DNA from 4 places in the Microcoleus sp. MOSTC5 genome. Region 3 is predicted to be linked to each of the others. Evidence: riboswitches for the same ligand, from Rfam matches in the RefSeq annotation. Region 3 holds a riboswitch; each other region holds the start of a gene.
What was found. Region 3 has a riboswitch for cobalamin ahead of cobG (precorrin-3B synthase). Riboswitches for the same ligand answer to the same signal wherever they lie in the genome.

Region 1 (3,294 bases), on a different contig from region 3:
CTTGTTCCCAGGCTCTGCCTGGGAATAAATACCGGGAGGCTCTGCCTCCAATTACCGATTACAGATTCCCAATTTCCCTTGTATTTGTGTCAGTTTTCATCTGTTTTTGACAACTGCCAAAGTTGAATTTCATAACAGAGATGTTGCTCAAAAAGTTGGCTCGCCTCCAATCCTTCAATAACCAGCTTTTTGAACCAGCGACGAAATATCCAGCGCAGGAATGTGTGGACGGGGGGAACTGCGATCGCAATTAAATCTGCAACATAGATCATCGTATTCAGTCCATACCTGCGGAAAGTATCGACATACAAATCGATTGTCGGTACAATATGAGCGGAAATATCCTCAGTTTTCACTAAAGTGAATCCAGCCTGCTTTAATGCTGCATGAAGTTCCGTAACAACATGACAATTAGAGAACATTCCCTCTTTATAATTAGCATCAGAACGCAGCATATCGGCAAGCAGCACGTAGCCACCCTGATTGAGGATTTTGGCGGCACCGTTAGCAATATCAACAGCCGACATATACTGGCTACTTTCGCTAAAGAGAATAAGATCGTAGAAATGGGTTGCTTTGAAGTCTTCAAACCTCGTGAGGTGGAAGATTGCCCGATCGCCCGTACACTTAAGAAAGCGCTGTTGTTGGAACGGATCGGGTGCGAGCCCTTCCACTGCAAAACCTCGATCGAGCAAATAAGCCGCATTTCCGCCAATCCCGCAGCCCACATCCAGTATCGTATGAGTGCCTTTGGGGATCGCATCCAACAGTTTTACAGTATAAGCTTGCTGAGCGATGCGCAATCGGGCGATCGTTAGTTCGTCAGCGGGCACAGGTAGGGTTTCCCAATAGCCGTAGTGAAGGTAGGGCGAATCTGTCAGGCCCAAATAGTAATTAAGCGCTGCATTTTGGTAGCGAGTTACCTTGGAAATTTCGATTGATTTTGGCTTCGACATTCGGAAAATTTAGTAAGTTTTAAGATTTCGGGCAGAGTTGAAATTCTTCCCAGCGCTTGCATACCTGTTCATAGCACTCAACAGGAGAAATTGCCAAATTTTGCAACAAATTGATATCAATCTGACCGTTGGCGATCGACAAAAATATAATTGCTTCCTTGGGCTCGTAGCTAGCAATGATTTGGAGCAGATTTGAAACAGTATTTTCCTCTACTTCTAGTTGTTGCAAATAAGCAGTTGCATACAATTGGGAAATAAAGTGCAGATCGTACTTGATAGTATCTACGCTCCAATTCACAGAACCGTTAATGGGAGTATTGATTTTGCAAGCAACCAAGCCTCGTCCTCGATGCAAAAAGCCATTCCAAGCAGTATGTCCGATCGACAAAATATTCTGGTGAATAAACAAGTTTTGCCAGTAGCCAAAACTACCCTGCCAAACACTATCTTCGATTCGCATTTTTTTTAGTTTCCCGCTGCCTAAAATTTCGTTATTGTCGATCGGGAAACGGAGCACAACAGCAGATTATTTGTAAAAATATTGAACTCACCATCATCTATACCTCGCAGATGAAAAACAACAGGTAAACAAATCGGCGGGCATCCTGACTCAGAGATGCAATGATCTCATTACAGTTGCGGGACAGCGCCGGATTCGCACCGAACTTTCCCCCTTGCGTCTGATGGCTGTTTTTCATCAGAGCCGATCGATATACCGGAATATTACCACTATTTGGGATATTTGACAAAAAACTGTCCGCCTATTCACCAAACTCAATATTTTCATACAAATCGGCCAGCGAAATTTCCACAGCAACAGATGTTAAACTGAGCCGATCGCCCATACAGCTATATTCCGAAAAAATCCACTTATTCGCATCAGTTTTAGAATATTGCTCCACCCGTAGCCGATATTGATCGATTAATAAATACTCCTGAAAACTAGGAATACTGCGATAGGCAGCAAACTTTTCATCGCGGTCATAAGCTTTAGTACCTTTAGACAGCACCTCAGCAATCAGCAGAGGATTGGTAATTGTATCCGTCCGTCCAGATTGCAGCTCGATCGGTTTCGCAACCACCATCACATCCGGGTAAGTATAATTATTAAGCTGGGGAATCCACAGCCGCTGATCCGAACTAAAAGTCCGATATGGTTTCCCTTTTAACGCCAGTTTCAGCGCAACAACTAAATTAGTGGTAATTTCATTGTGATCCGGTGTGCCGCCAGCCATCAGAACAATCTCCCCATTGATAAATTCATGCCGCTCCTGAGAATTGATTTCCAATTCTAGATATTCCTCAGCCGTGTAGGTTTTGGTTTCAACTGGCGCGATCATATACAACGCTCTCCTTTAATCTACTCATTTTAGTTTATATTAAAAATTTTGCTAATTCAACAGAAAAGTAGATTTTAATCATGCTAATAAACAGGCAAGATGCCTGTTCCACAAAGAGGGAATTTTCAGGTGGGGTGGGCAGGAGATCCCACCCCTGAAAGGCTGTTGAGAATGTGCAAGATGGGAGTGCGATCGCACTTAACCAACTTACCGCAGCGGGACAAAGTTATAACCAGTGCTTCCTCCTTGTTTAACTTGCACTAAAATCGGCTTACCCGCCCGATCGCCCGTGGGCAAAAACTTCACATCCTCGCTGGCTCCTAGTGTTGAAAAACTCGCATTTCGGAGTGCTTGTTGCAATCCTTCCCGCGTATTGCTTTGCCGCAAGCCAGCGATGACAGCTTGAGTCGCATCAAAACTCGTTGCTGTTCGCCAATTCACAATTCCTCCCCAACGCTGGCGGGAATTTTCTGGGAAACGGCTACCGGGATTAGTTTCAGGATGCCAGGGAACGGGCAATACTAAGCCGTTAACGTCGCTTTGTCCGTCTTTTAATGTTTGAATGGTGTACATTGTGGTGCTGCCGTAGAGTGGCAATTTGCCTCGATTAATGCGAGCCAGAGAAATCGCACGGTCAATGCGATCGACGTGGGGTGCTACCATCAATCCTTGTGCACCTTTGCTGACAGCATCGGCGATCGCACTTTCGGGATTAAAAGAAGGGATTGAAAAGTCGCAAACAGTCGGAACTAATTTGCCTCCAGCAGCAGTAAGAGAGGCCACAAATTCATCTTTAAAGGAGATGTTATCGGGTGCTTGGGAGTCGTAACAAATGGCAATATTAGTTTTGCCTGCTGTTTTGACTGCATATTCTGCTAAAGGAGCGGCCATTAAGCTAATATTGGGTACTGTCCGAAAGATGTAGCTGCCAAATCCTGATAAATTATTGGCCAAGCTCGTGGGTGTCACCATTACCAGTTTTTCTTGCTGATATATCG
Region 2 (3,294 bases), on a different contig from region 3:
AGATTACTAAAAAATAGTCTGCAATAACAGCCAACTATTTAATCCTACTATAATACTAGCCACTAACCAAGCTAAGGCTTTCAGCCAAAATGGATTCACAAACTCTCCCATTAAGTTGCGGTTTGAGGTAAACATTACCAAGGGAATTACTGCAAAGGGTAATTGCAAACTAAGAATCACTTGACTGAAAACCAGTAAATTAGTTGTACTGCCTTCACCAAACAAGATAATTGTGATCAAAGCCGGTACAATTGCAATCAGTCGAGTCAGCAAGCGCCGCAACCAAGGTCGCAGTCGAAAATTTAGAAACCCTTCCATCACAATCTGTCCTGCAAGAGTTGCAGTCAAAGTTGAATTCTGCCCCGAAGCCAATAAAGCAAACGCAAAAATTGCACTGGCAGAACCCACACCCAGCACTGGAGAAAGCAGTTTGTAAGCATCTTGAATTTCTGCTACTTCTTGATAGCCGGAAAAGTGAAAGCTGGCAGCAGACAATATCAGAATTGCGGAATTAATAAACAAAGCTATTGATAGCGCTACGGTAGAATCAACTGTGCCAAATTTAATTGCTTCCCATTTTTTATCAGCAGTTTCTTCCCAAGAGCGAGTTTGCACGATCGACGAATGCAGGTAGAGATTGTGGGGCATCACAGTTGCCCCTAAAATACCAACCGCAATATAAAGCATTGCCTGATTTTGCAAAATCTCTAGGTTGGGAACATAACCGAGTAAAACTCCTCCGGCATCTGGTTTGGCAAAAATCATTTCGGCTATAAAGCAACCGCCAATAATTGCAATAATCGTAATCACCAAAGCTTCGATATAACGAAAGCCTTTTCCTTGTAAAAATAACACCATTATTACATCTAGCGCAGTGATGCACACTCCCCAAACTAAGGGAATGCCAAATAGCAATTGCAGTCCGATCGCACTTCCAACAAGTTCCGCTAAATCGCAAGCCGAAATAGCAATTTCACAAAGTATCCACAGCACAAAACTGACTCGCGGACTGAAATAATCTCGACAAGCTTGTGCCAAATCTCGTCCCGTTGCCACTCCCAAACGCACGCAGAGTGATTGCAGCAAAATTGCCATCAAATTAGATAGCAAAATCACACTTAATAGCGCATAGCCAAACTTTGCTCCCCCCGCTAAGTCAGTCGCCCAGTTTCCCGGGTCCATGTAACCCACTGAAACCAAATATCCAGGCCCTGCGTAGGCCAGCATTTTACGCCAGAAACCTTTACTGTTGGGAACCGGGATGCTGCGGTGGACTTCAGGAAGGCTGGGTCTGTTTTCCGGGGGAGTCATTGGTTTTATTGTTAAATTATTTTCATATTGTTTTCATAATCTCACAAATTCCGTTAAATTTCATCAGTCGTATGGCTCAAAATGCGCCAAAGTTGCAAGAAATATGAAGTTGTGTATTTTTTATCTAACACTCCAGGTAATGTGAATGCAGCAACAGAATGTGTGATATGCTCTGAATATCAAATCGGTTCTGGTGAGGAACAGCCACCAGAGGTAACGGGGAAAGTTCGGTGTAAGTCCGGCACTGTCCCGCAACTGTGAAGGAGACAAGTTCTCCAAGTCAGGATGCCCGCCGACACCCAAATTTACTTTATTCATCTGCGAGGTACATGATGACTACTCAATCTTCTTCTTCTTCGGTTTGGCAACAAACGGCACGGTTGACGCTTTCAACACCCGTGCAAGCGACGCTCTACATCTCCCTATTCGCTTTGACTGTCTGGACTGTTTACTTTACAACCTATCCCGCCGTCCATAACAAGGTACACTCTCTGCGCCACCACACTTTGATGGTTAGTTGTCACTAGACAAGATTGTTTTTATTTGAGATATTGCACTGCGATTCGTTTAATCTGTTGGGGCGGGTAAACCTGCGAGCTTTCTCACAGTGCAGACAGGTTAAATAAACCCGCCCCCCACCCCGCGCGAGATTCCTTAAAAGTCCAGAATTAAAATGTCAAAATTAAAGTTTTCTGCGCTCATCAGTGCTGTCTGCATGATGAGTATCTTTTTCTATGGTTGGGTTGGGTTTTCGCAGTCTCCACAATCAACTGTGCGACTGACTTCTGAACCCCCAATCAGCCAGATTTTACCCTTTGAAGCCGAGGCAACTACACCTTTATCTCCAGTGTCGTTAAAGCTGCAAGCTTTAGATGCGGTGGGGATTCCCTTAGAGAATGCTCGAATTAGTTTGACAATTTTAACTCCGCCTAAAAATCATTGGTTTACCACCGATTTTCCGATCGTGGAGGGAACAAAGTTGCTGGATATAGAGGCTGTTGCAGCTAAAGGTGAGTTACAAATCCAGCAAATGCTGCCCATTAGGGGAAATTATCAATTGTTAGCAAAGGTGACTCCGATCGCAGAAAATGCTTTTACTCCTATTCAGCAAACTTTAACACTATCCGTGCCGGAAAACGGGGTGAAGTATCGCAATTTTGGGATTTTAGCTGTGATTTTGTTGGTTGTTGGGCTAGGTGGCGGCTTGGCGATTGGAGGAAAGCCCAAAATCCAAGCAGGAGAAATAGCGCCTGAAAGAGTGCGATTGCTGTTAAGTGGGGCGATAATAATTGCGATCGCTACCTTGTTATATGTTAATGTCAGTGCTGAAATTGCCCAGTCTGAGATGTCGATGCCAATGTCTCACATGACAGAATCTAAACCGACAGAAAAAACTAGCCCCATTGTGCAATCTCAGGGTTTACAGGTGCGACTTTCTGGAGATGTTAGTGCGACAGTAGGGAAAGCTGCTAATTTACAAGTTCAAGTCACCGATACCAAAACAAATCAGCCAGTCACAGATGTATTGTTCAATGTTAAAGTCACCCAACTCGAAAATGATTGGATTGCTTTTGCCTACAAAGGTGTCCCGGATGCAGCCGGAAAACTGATATGGCAAGAGCAGTTTTTTGATGGCGCACCTCACAAAGTAGAGGTAGAAGTTTCTCCCCAACCCAACGGGGCCCGTCAGTTTTCACCATTCCAGGTTTTACAAAGTATTGAAGTTGAGGGAGTCGCGCCTCCTCTTTCAGTGCGGTTGACTGTTTTAGCTTACTTTACAGGCATTGTAATCGCGGGGATGGCGATCGGATTTGGATTGCAGCGCCGTTTGCTTGGGCTGCGGCTGAGAGTAGGGCGCATTTAACCGGATTTCGGATAATTTAATTTAAGTGCGATCGACTATGATTAAGTCGATCGCCAGAAATCACTCTTGTCAACGTTCCTGATTTGAGAGCTCTTTAAATTCGCGAGAGCCCTGATAAC
Region 3 (3,294 bases):
CCGCATAAATCTTGTAACCTTCGATCGCCTCGTGTCCTCGCTCAATCTGAATTCCTACCAGCGTGATATCAATTGGCCGGTGCTGGGCGCAGGACTTTTCGCAACCGCTGAAATGAATGTTAATCGGCAGGTCGATCGTCAATTTTTGCGCTAAATCCCTCGCCATTGCTAAGGCGTGACTTTGAGTATCTGTCGCCGCCGACGCACAGCCGCTGCTGCCGGCACAAGCCACCAAGCACGAATCTAGGCGAGTCGCCGATGAGTGCAATCCCAAATCGGCAACTTGCTGTTTTACCTCAAAAAGCTGGGAGTTGGGGATGTCAGAAATCAACAGATTTTGCCACGGCGTAAGTCTCAGGGTACCGCTGGCTAGATTTTGGGCTAAATTTGCCAAATTCCGCAGTTGTTTTGATTCTAGCCTACCTAGGGGCAGTGCAATTCCCATGTAGGAGAAACCGGACTGTTGCTGAGGATAAATGCCGAGATGTCGGTGATTGGGGATGGATTTTTCAGATGAGGCGATCGATCTTCGCTGCACTACAAACGGTAAATTCCTCTCTACCCTTTCTAAATAAATTTCAGCGCCCCAATCTGCCAGCAGGTGACGCAAACGCGGTTTTTTGCCATCAATTCGAGACCGATTTTTTGTGTATTCAAGATAGGTGCTAGCGAGGGCGGCTAATACTGAAATACATTGCGATTCTTGGATTAAAATTCCTGTCTCGCCGTTTAAATGCAGCCGAAAAACGATTTCTGATTTTGCCGATCGCCCTTCAGCAGCTAATAAAATATCGTTGCGTAAATCGCGAATCGAAACCGATTCCCCCCCGTCAAAGCCAATACTGAACTTAGGCGAAAGTTCCGACAATTCGGGATGCGTTTGCAGGTAATCATCCCAAGCTTTTACTAGCGGGCGAGTATCGAGTAGTTGCTGTCGATCGATCCCTGCTGTCGGACTTGCCATAATATTGCGAATCGGGTCAACTTCAACGCGGCTAGATGCCAATCCCAATTCCAGCAAATCTTGCCAAAGTTCATCAGAAACTGGCGAATTCAAGTCTCGAATTTGCAAATTCGCCCGATTCGTTACTTGCAAACAACCGGTACTGTATCGATCGACCAAATCCGCGATCGTCCGACACTGCTGCGCGTTTAAAATTCCCCCCGGAATCCGCATTCTCGATAATATTCCGTCTCGGGCGCGGGAACCGTAAAATAAACCAGGACAAGTCGGCAATTCACTCAAAGCTAACAAAGAAACTCCTCCCCGTGCGACGCAGGGAATCTAAAGTAAACTCCTGAAATCGGCATTCTGACTTTGACAGTTGCGGCACAGCGCCGGAATTGCACCGGACTTTCCCGCTTTCAGGTTTAAGAAATCTATCACAAGTCGATCGGCATCAGCCAGATCGATCGAGTTTCTTAACAAATCTCCGGGCGAGCTCGCCTGTTAGGGGGGAAATTCGTTTTATTGTCTTGCTGATCCCTAAACAATTTTTTATAATCTATAATCGAAGTCAAAATCACTCTAAGAGTGCGCGACTTCTAACTTCGGCTATAAAACCTGCGATCGCGTTATTTATGACAATTGAAGAATTGCAAATCAAACTCGCAGATATCAATCACCTTGTTGAGACATTCCAAACATCAGTAGCTTTGGAAAAATACTACTCGGATGACACTGTGATGATTGAAGGAGATGGTACGATTACTAGCGGCAAAGAAAACTGCCGCCAAGGAAGAGAAATCTTTTTTCAAGAAATGTTAGTTGAGTTTCGAGAATCAAAATTAATTAGTCAAGACATCGCTGTTTCAGCCGATAAAAATTATGATTTTGTAGTAATTTCCAATTGGTACAATGATTACACCGTTAAAGTTGAAGGTCAAATCATTGATTCCAAAAGCAACCAAATTTCGATCGGCTATTGGAAAGATGGTTTGGTAGTCAAGGAAAGTTACAACTATCGAGTGATTACGGTGGTTTAGCGCTGTTTGTTAATTAGAGTTACGCAAAACCTGCAGAAACCGGGTTTTTTGCCTTATCTGCGCGCGATAACCAAGTATTGTAAAAAAAACCGGTTTATGACTACCTGTGCGTCCTGGACTAATATTGATAGGTGCGATCGTTATTGAACCTGAGAAAAATAATTCGCATGATACTTGAAACTCAGAGATTGGTGTTGAAACCGATTGTAGAGAGCGACCTCAACACGCTCCACGGAATATTGACTAATTTTTATGTGAGGAGATATCTATGTGACGGCGAAATATTGTCGCTGCAACAAGTGGAAGAAATGCTGGCCGAGAACAAAAAGCTTTTTGAAGAAAAGAAATTCGGTTTGTGGTTTATCGAGACAAAGAACGATCTAGAAACTATTGGATTTGTTGGTTTGTGGTATTTTTTTGAAGAAGCACAGCCGCAGTTGCTTTACGCACTGCTGCCGAAAGCACTTAAAAAAGGATATGCTACTGAAGCATCAACCAAAATATTGGAGTATGGTTTTAATGAACTTGGCTTGGACTATATTGTCGCAAGCTGCGATCGCCCAAACATTGAGTCGCTTAAAGTCGCAGAAAGACTTGGAATGAGGCAAGTAGAAGAAAGAATTATGAATGGAAATCCGATATTATTCTTTAGAATCGATAAGTAGTAATTAGCAGTAAGGATTCAATGCACAAATGGCTTTCGGTGGTGGGGATTGGCGAAGACGGACTTTCGGGATTGAGTGCGATCGCCCGTTCCCTACTCGATCGATCTCAAGTCGTTGTCGGCGGTGCCCGTCACCTAGCAATGCTACCAACGGACGACACCCGCGAACAATTGGTCTGGGCTTCGCCGATACAAGCAACAGTCGATGAAATCATCCGCCGCCGGGGACAGCCTGTGTGCGTGCTAGCCAGCGGCGATCCGATGTGTCACGGTATAGGCGTCACGCTGTCGCGCCAGATTCCTATTTCGGAAATGACTGTAATTCCCGCTGCATCGGCTTTTAGTCTTGCTTGCGCCCGTCTGGGCTGGGCTTTGGCGGATGTTGAGACTTTCAGTTTGACAAATCGCCCGATCGCATCGATCGCCCTTGCTTTGTCGCCGGGGGCGCGATTGCTGGTTTTAAGCGCAGATCGACACACGCCGGGAAAGGTGGCCCAATTGTTGACACAGCGGGGGTTTGGCAGCAGTTTGATGACCGTGTTCGAGCGGATGGGAGGGAACTCGGAACGGCAGATCGAGGGGGTAGCAGCAGCCTGGAAGGGAGCGGATTTGGCTGATTTGAACACGATCGCGATCGGCTGCAA
Region 4 (3,294 bases), on a different contig from region 3:
CCTCAACCGCCGCATTAAATCCCAGTAGCACATCGGGGTTAATGTCGCCACCTTTGCAGGGCACAATTTTTACACTCGGACGCAATTCTTGCTGCAACCAGCTTTGGACTTTCTTGTGAGTTTCCGCATCTACGCGATCGACCTTCGTTAAAAGTACCATATCGGCACAGGCTAACTGGTCTTCAAACAATTCCTCGATCGGAGTTTCGTGATCTAAACTAGAATCAGCCTGCCGCTGTGCCATCAAAGCATCGATATCACCGACAAAAGTACCGCTAGCAACAGCTTCGCAATCGACAACAGCAACAACACCGTCTACAGTAGCACCCGTGCGAATTTCCGGCCAGCGAAAAGCTTGAATTAAAGGTTTAGGAAGTGCGAGGCCAGAAGTCTCAATTAAGATACAATCAATTTGTTCTCTGCGCTTCAACAATTCCTGCATAGTCGGCAAGAACTCCTCTTGAACAGTGCAGCAAAGACAACCATTTGTTAGTTCTACAATATTGCTGCTGACATTTTCTTCTTCGTCGCAAACTTGGCAATCGCGCAGCAGTTCTCCGTCAATTCCGATTTCGCCAAATTCGTTAACCAGAACAGCAATGCGGCGACCTTGATTATTTTGCAATAAGTGGCGAATTAAGGTAGTTTTGCCACTACCGAGAAAACCAGTGATGACAGTAACAGGAATTTTGTGCATTGATAATTTTGTGCTTATTTGGTGATGGGATATTTCGTTCCCAAGCAGAGCCTGGGAATACCGATCTAGAGGCTCTGCCTCGCTGGAATAAAGGAGCGCTTTTAATACGAGGCAGAGCCTTTGCGTATGCGTTACCAGGCAAAGCCTAGGAACGAAAGGGAAAAACTAAAGTCCTTACTACAAACCTATCTAATTTGGTAGTGGTGGAATCTTTGCTAAAACGCCTTTTTTCAGAGCTTGAGGACGCTCAGACCAAGGCAAAAAACCGTCCGGTTTGGCATAGTATTGACCCGCGCATTCGAGTACCGCCTCGACGCTTTCCGACTCATTTGCTGGTAAATCGCCAAATAGATAAGTGTACTTTCCAACAGCAGCAAATGACACCGCACAAGAGTGACTGCAAGCACTCATGCACTCAACTTCTTGAATCTCAAATTTATCAGAAAACTCCCAATCTTTAGCGAGTTTCGATAAATCTTCCATAAATTGTTGACCGCCGCTTTTACCTTCGCGCTTGCCGTTTTTCCAAACACTAGCGCAAGCAGTGCAAACAAACAGACTGTGCTTGGTGCGTACAGCCGTGTTAATTCCATCCATCATCCGTACCTCGCAGATGCGTTCAAAAGTGAGTTAGATATCGGCGGGCATTCTGACTTGAGAAACCACAAGAGTTTCATTACAGTTGCGGGACAGCGCCGGACTTGCACCGAACTTTCCCCGTTTCCTCTAGCGGCTGCTCCTCGCTAGAACCGATCGCGAAATCAAATCCTATCACACTTGCCGCCTTTTTTCAAAAAAGTTATGTTTGTAGGAGCGATCGTTTCGTTCGTAGTAAGGACTTTAGTCCTTATAAGATAACGGCTTCAGGACTAAAGTCCTTACTACCAACCATAGTAATTACCTATGAACGCTTTTGCAGACTTTTCCAAACATGGCTATCAAATAAGTCGCGAACTCGGATACAACAGTTTGGGCGGCCGCGTCACCTATCTTGCCACAAAAATTAACACAAAAAAATCCGTTGTAATTAAGCAATTTCAATTTGCCCAGTTAGGTGCTAGCTGGGCAGAATACGAAGCTTACGAACAGGAAATCAAAGTGCTGCAAAATCTGGATTTTCCGGGCATTCCCCGCTATCTCGATTCTTTTCAAACTGACAGCGGTTTCTGCATGGTGCAAGAATACAAAAATGCCGAATCTGCTGTCGCGCGGACTTTTGCGCCGCCGGATATCAAGCAAATTGCGATCGCCACTTTAGAGATTTTAGCTTACCTGCAATCGCAAAAACCGCCCGTAATTCACCGCGACATCAAACCGGAAAACTTGTTAATAGACGAAGACTTAAATGTTTACCTAGTAGACTTCGGTTTTGCACGCTTGGGAGGCGGAAACATCGCCGCCAGCAGCGTCGTCAAAGGCACGATGGGATTCATGCCACCGGAACAAATGTTCAACCGAGAATTAACCAAAGCCTCGGATCTTTACGGCTTGGGGATAACGCTGATTTGTTTGTTAACTGGGACAAAATCTGCGGATGTTGGTAATTTAATTGATGCTAATTATGGCATTCATTTTCGGCATTTAGTACCGCCGTTGCAGCAAGGTTGGATGAATTGGCTGGAAAGGATGGTAGCGCCGAGAATTCAAGATAGATATCAGTCGGCTGCTGATGCTTTAGCTGCACTAGAATCTTTGGATGTCAGCAGCTTGCCGAAAGTGAGAATTGAGCGCGATACGCTGGAATTTGCCGCTACAGAATATGGAGAAACAATAACACAAACCATCGCAATTAGCAACCCAATTCCCGATACAATGCTTTGTGGCAGATGGGAAGTCGCGCCGCATCCGAATGATCCGCCGCATACACCTTACGATCACCCTTGGATCTCGTTTGAGCCGCAGAAATTTGAGAGCAATAATTTTGATGTCAAAATCCTAGTTGATACCAAACAATTGTTGGCAAGTCAAGCTTATGAGCGCTATATAATCTTCCATACAAATTCCGAACCCGACACTTATCAACTCAAAATTAAAGTCACAACAGCTCTCCTTCCTATACCAAAACTAACTACTTTATTGTCTAAGGGCAACCTGATTTTGATCTGCTGGTTGGTGTTATTCGGCTTTCTATTTAGTATGGGCAGCAACTATGACATTGCTTTGGGTATTATTATGAGCTTAGTCTATGGATTTGCAGTTGCTGAAATCACACTCTTAGCAGAATCACATGGAAATAAAAAAACTTGGGTAGGAGGAGTATTAGGATCGCTAATAGGATTAATTTTATATTTTTTCGTTTTGTCTGTTGTTACTGAAGTTATTCGTAATTTACCCCTATCGAACAATACAATTCTATCAATTGCTGCCTCGATAGGGATGGTAATTGCGCTGATATTCTTTAGTTTATGTGGAGCTGCACTTGGAAGTATGATGAATAGGAATTTGGCTATGATTATTGCTATTATCGGGCAATTTTTATTATTTGCATTGTTTGCATTGTTTTCTTTCGTGGCAATGATATTCGATGAGGCTTTCAATGCAGCATTTTTTATTTTCCTAAGCAATTTATGTTGCATGATAGTTTATTTGTGTTGCAT

Region 1: linked by a shared signal. The riboswitch ahead of QUA54_RS16210 (hypothetical protein) and the one ahead of cobG (precorrin-3B synthase) in region 3 are both predicted to bind cobalamin.
Region 2: linked by a shared signal. The riboswitch ahead of QUA54_RS05965 (CbtB-domain containing protein) and the one ahead of cobG (precorrin-3B synthase) in region 3 are both predicted to bind cobalamin.
Region 4: linked by a shared signal. The riboswitch ahead of QUA54_RS11615 (DUF1636 domain-containing protein) and the one ahead of cobG (precorrin-3B synthase) in region 3 are both predicted to bind cobalamin.

What each region holds. Positions count from the first base shown of each region.
Region 1 covers NZ_JAUBRK010000026.1:63,248-66,541, forward strand. Annotated here, with positions in the region: gene QUA54_RS16205 (methyltransferase domain-containing protein) at 90-956, opposite strand; gene QUA54_RS16210 (hypothetical protein) at 976-1,416, opposite strand; cobalamin riboswitch at 1,535-1,679, opposite strand; gene QUA54_RS16215 (Uma2 family endonuclease) at 1,718-2,296, opposite strand; gene QUA54_RS16220 (ABC transporter substrate-binding protein) at 2,504-3,294, opposite strand, start outside.
Region 2 covers NZ_JAUBRK010000008.1:115,696-118,989, reverse strand. Annotated here, with positions in the region: gene QUA54_RS05970 (Nramp family divalent metal transporter) at 7-1,311, opposite strand; cobalamin riboswitch at 1,480-1,622, shown strand; gene QUA54_RS05965 (CbtB-domain containing protein) at 1,641-1,838, shown strand; gene QUA54_RS05960 (hypothetical protein) at 1,985-3,175, shown strand; gene QUA54_RS05955 (vitamin K epoxide reductase family protein) at 3,245-3,294, opposite strand, start outside.
Region 3 covers NZ_JAUBRK010000035.1:10,455-13,748, reverse strand. Annotated here, with positions in the region: gene cobG (precorrin-3B synthase) at 1-1,255, opposite strand, end outside; adenosylcobalamin-variant (AdoCbl-variant) riboswitch at 1,298-1,377, opposite strand; gene QUA54_RS19655 (hypothetical protein) at 1,582-1,986, shown strand; gene QUA54_RS19650 (GNAT family N-acetyltransferase) at 2,154-2,651, shown strand; gene cbiE (precorrin-6y C5,15-methyltransferase (decarboxylating) subunit CbiE) at 2,672-3,294, shown strand, end outside.
Region 4 covers NZ_JAUBRK010000017.1:67,671-70,964, reverse strand. Annotated here, with positions in the region: gene cobW (cobalamin biosynthesis protein CobW) at 1-697, opposite strand, end outside; gene QUA54_RS11615 (DUF1636 domain-containing protein) at 887-1,297, opposite strand; cobalamin riboswitch at 1,320-1,466, opposite strand; gene QUA54_RS11610 (serine/threonine-protein kinase) at 1,601-3,294, shown strand, end outside.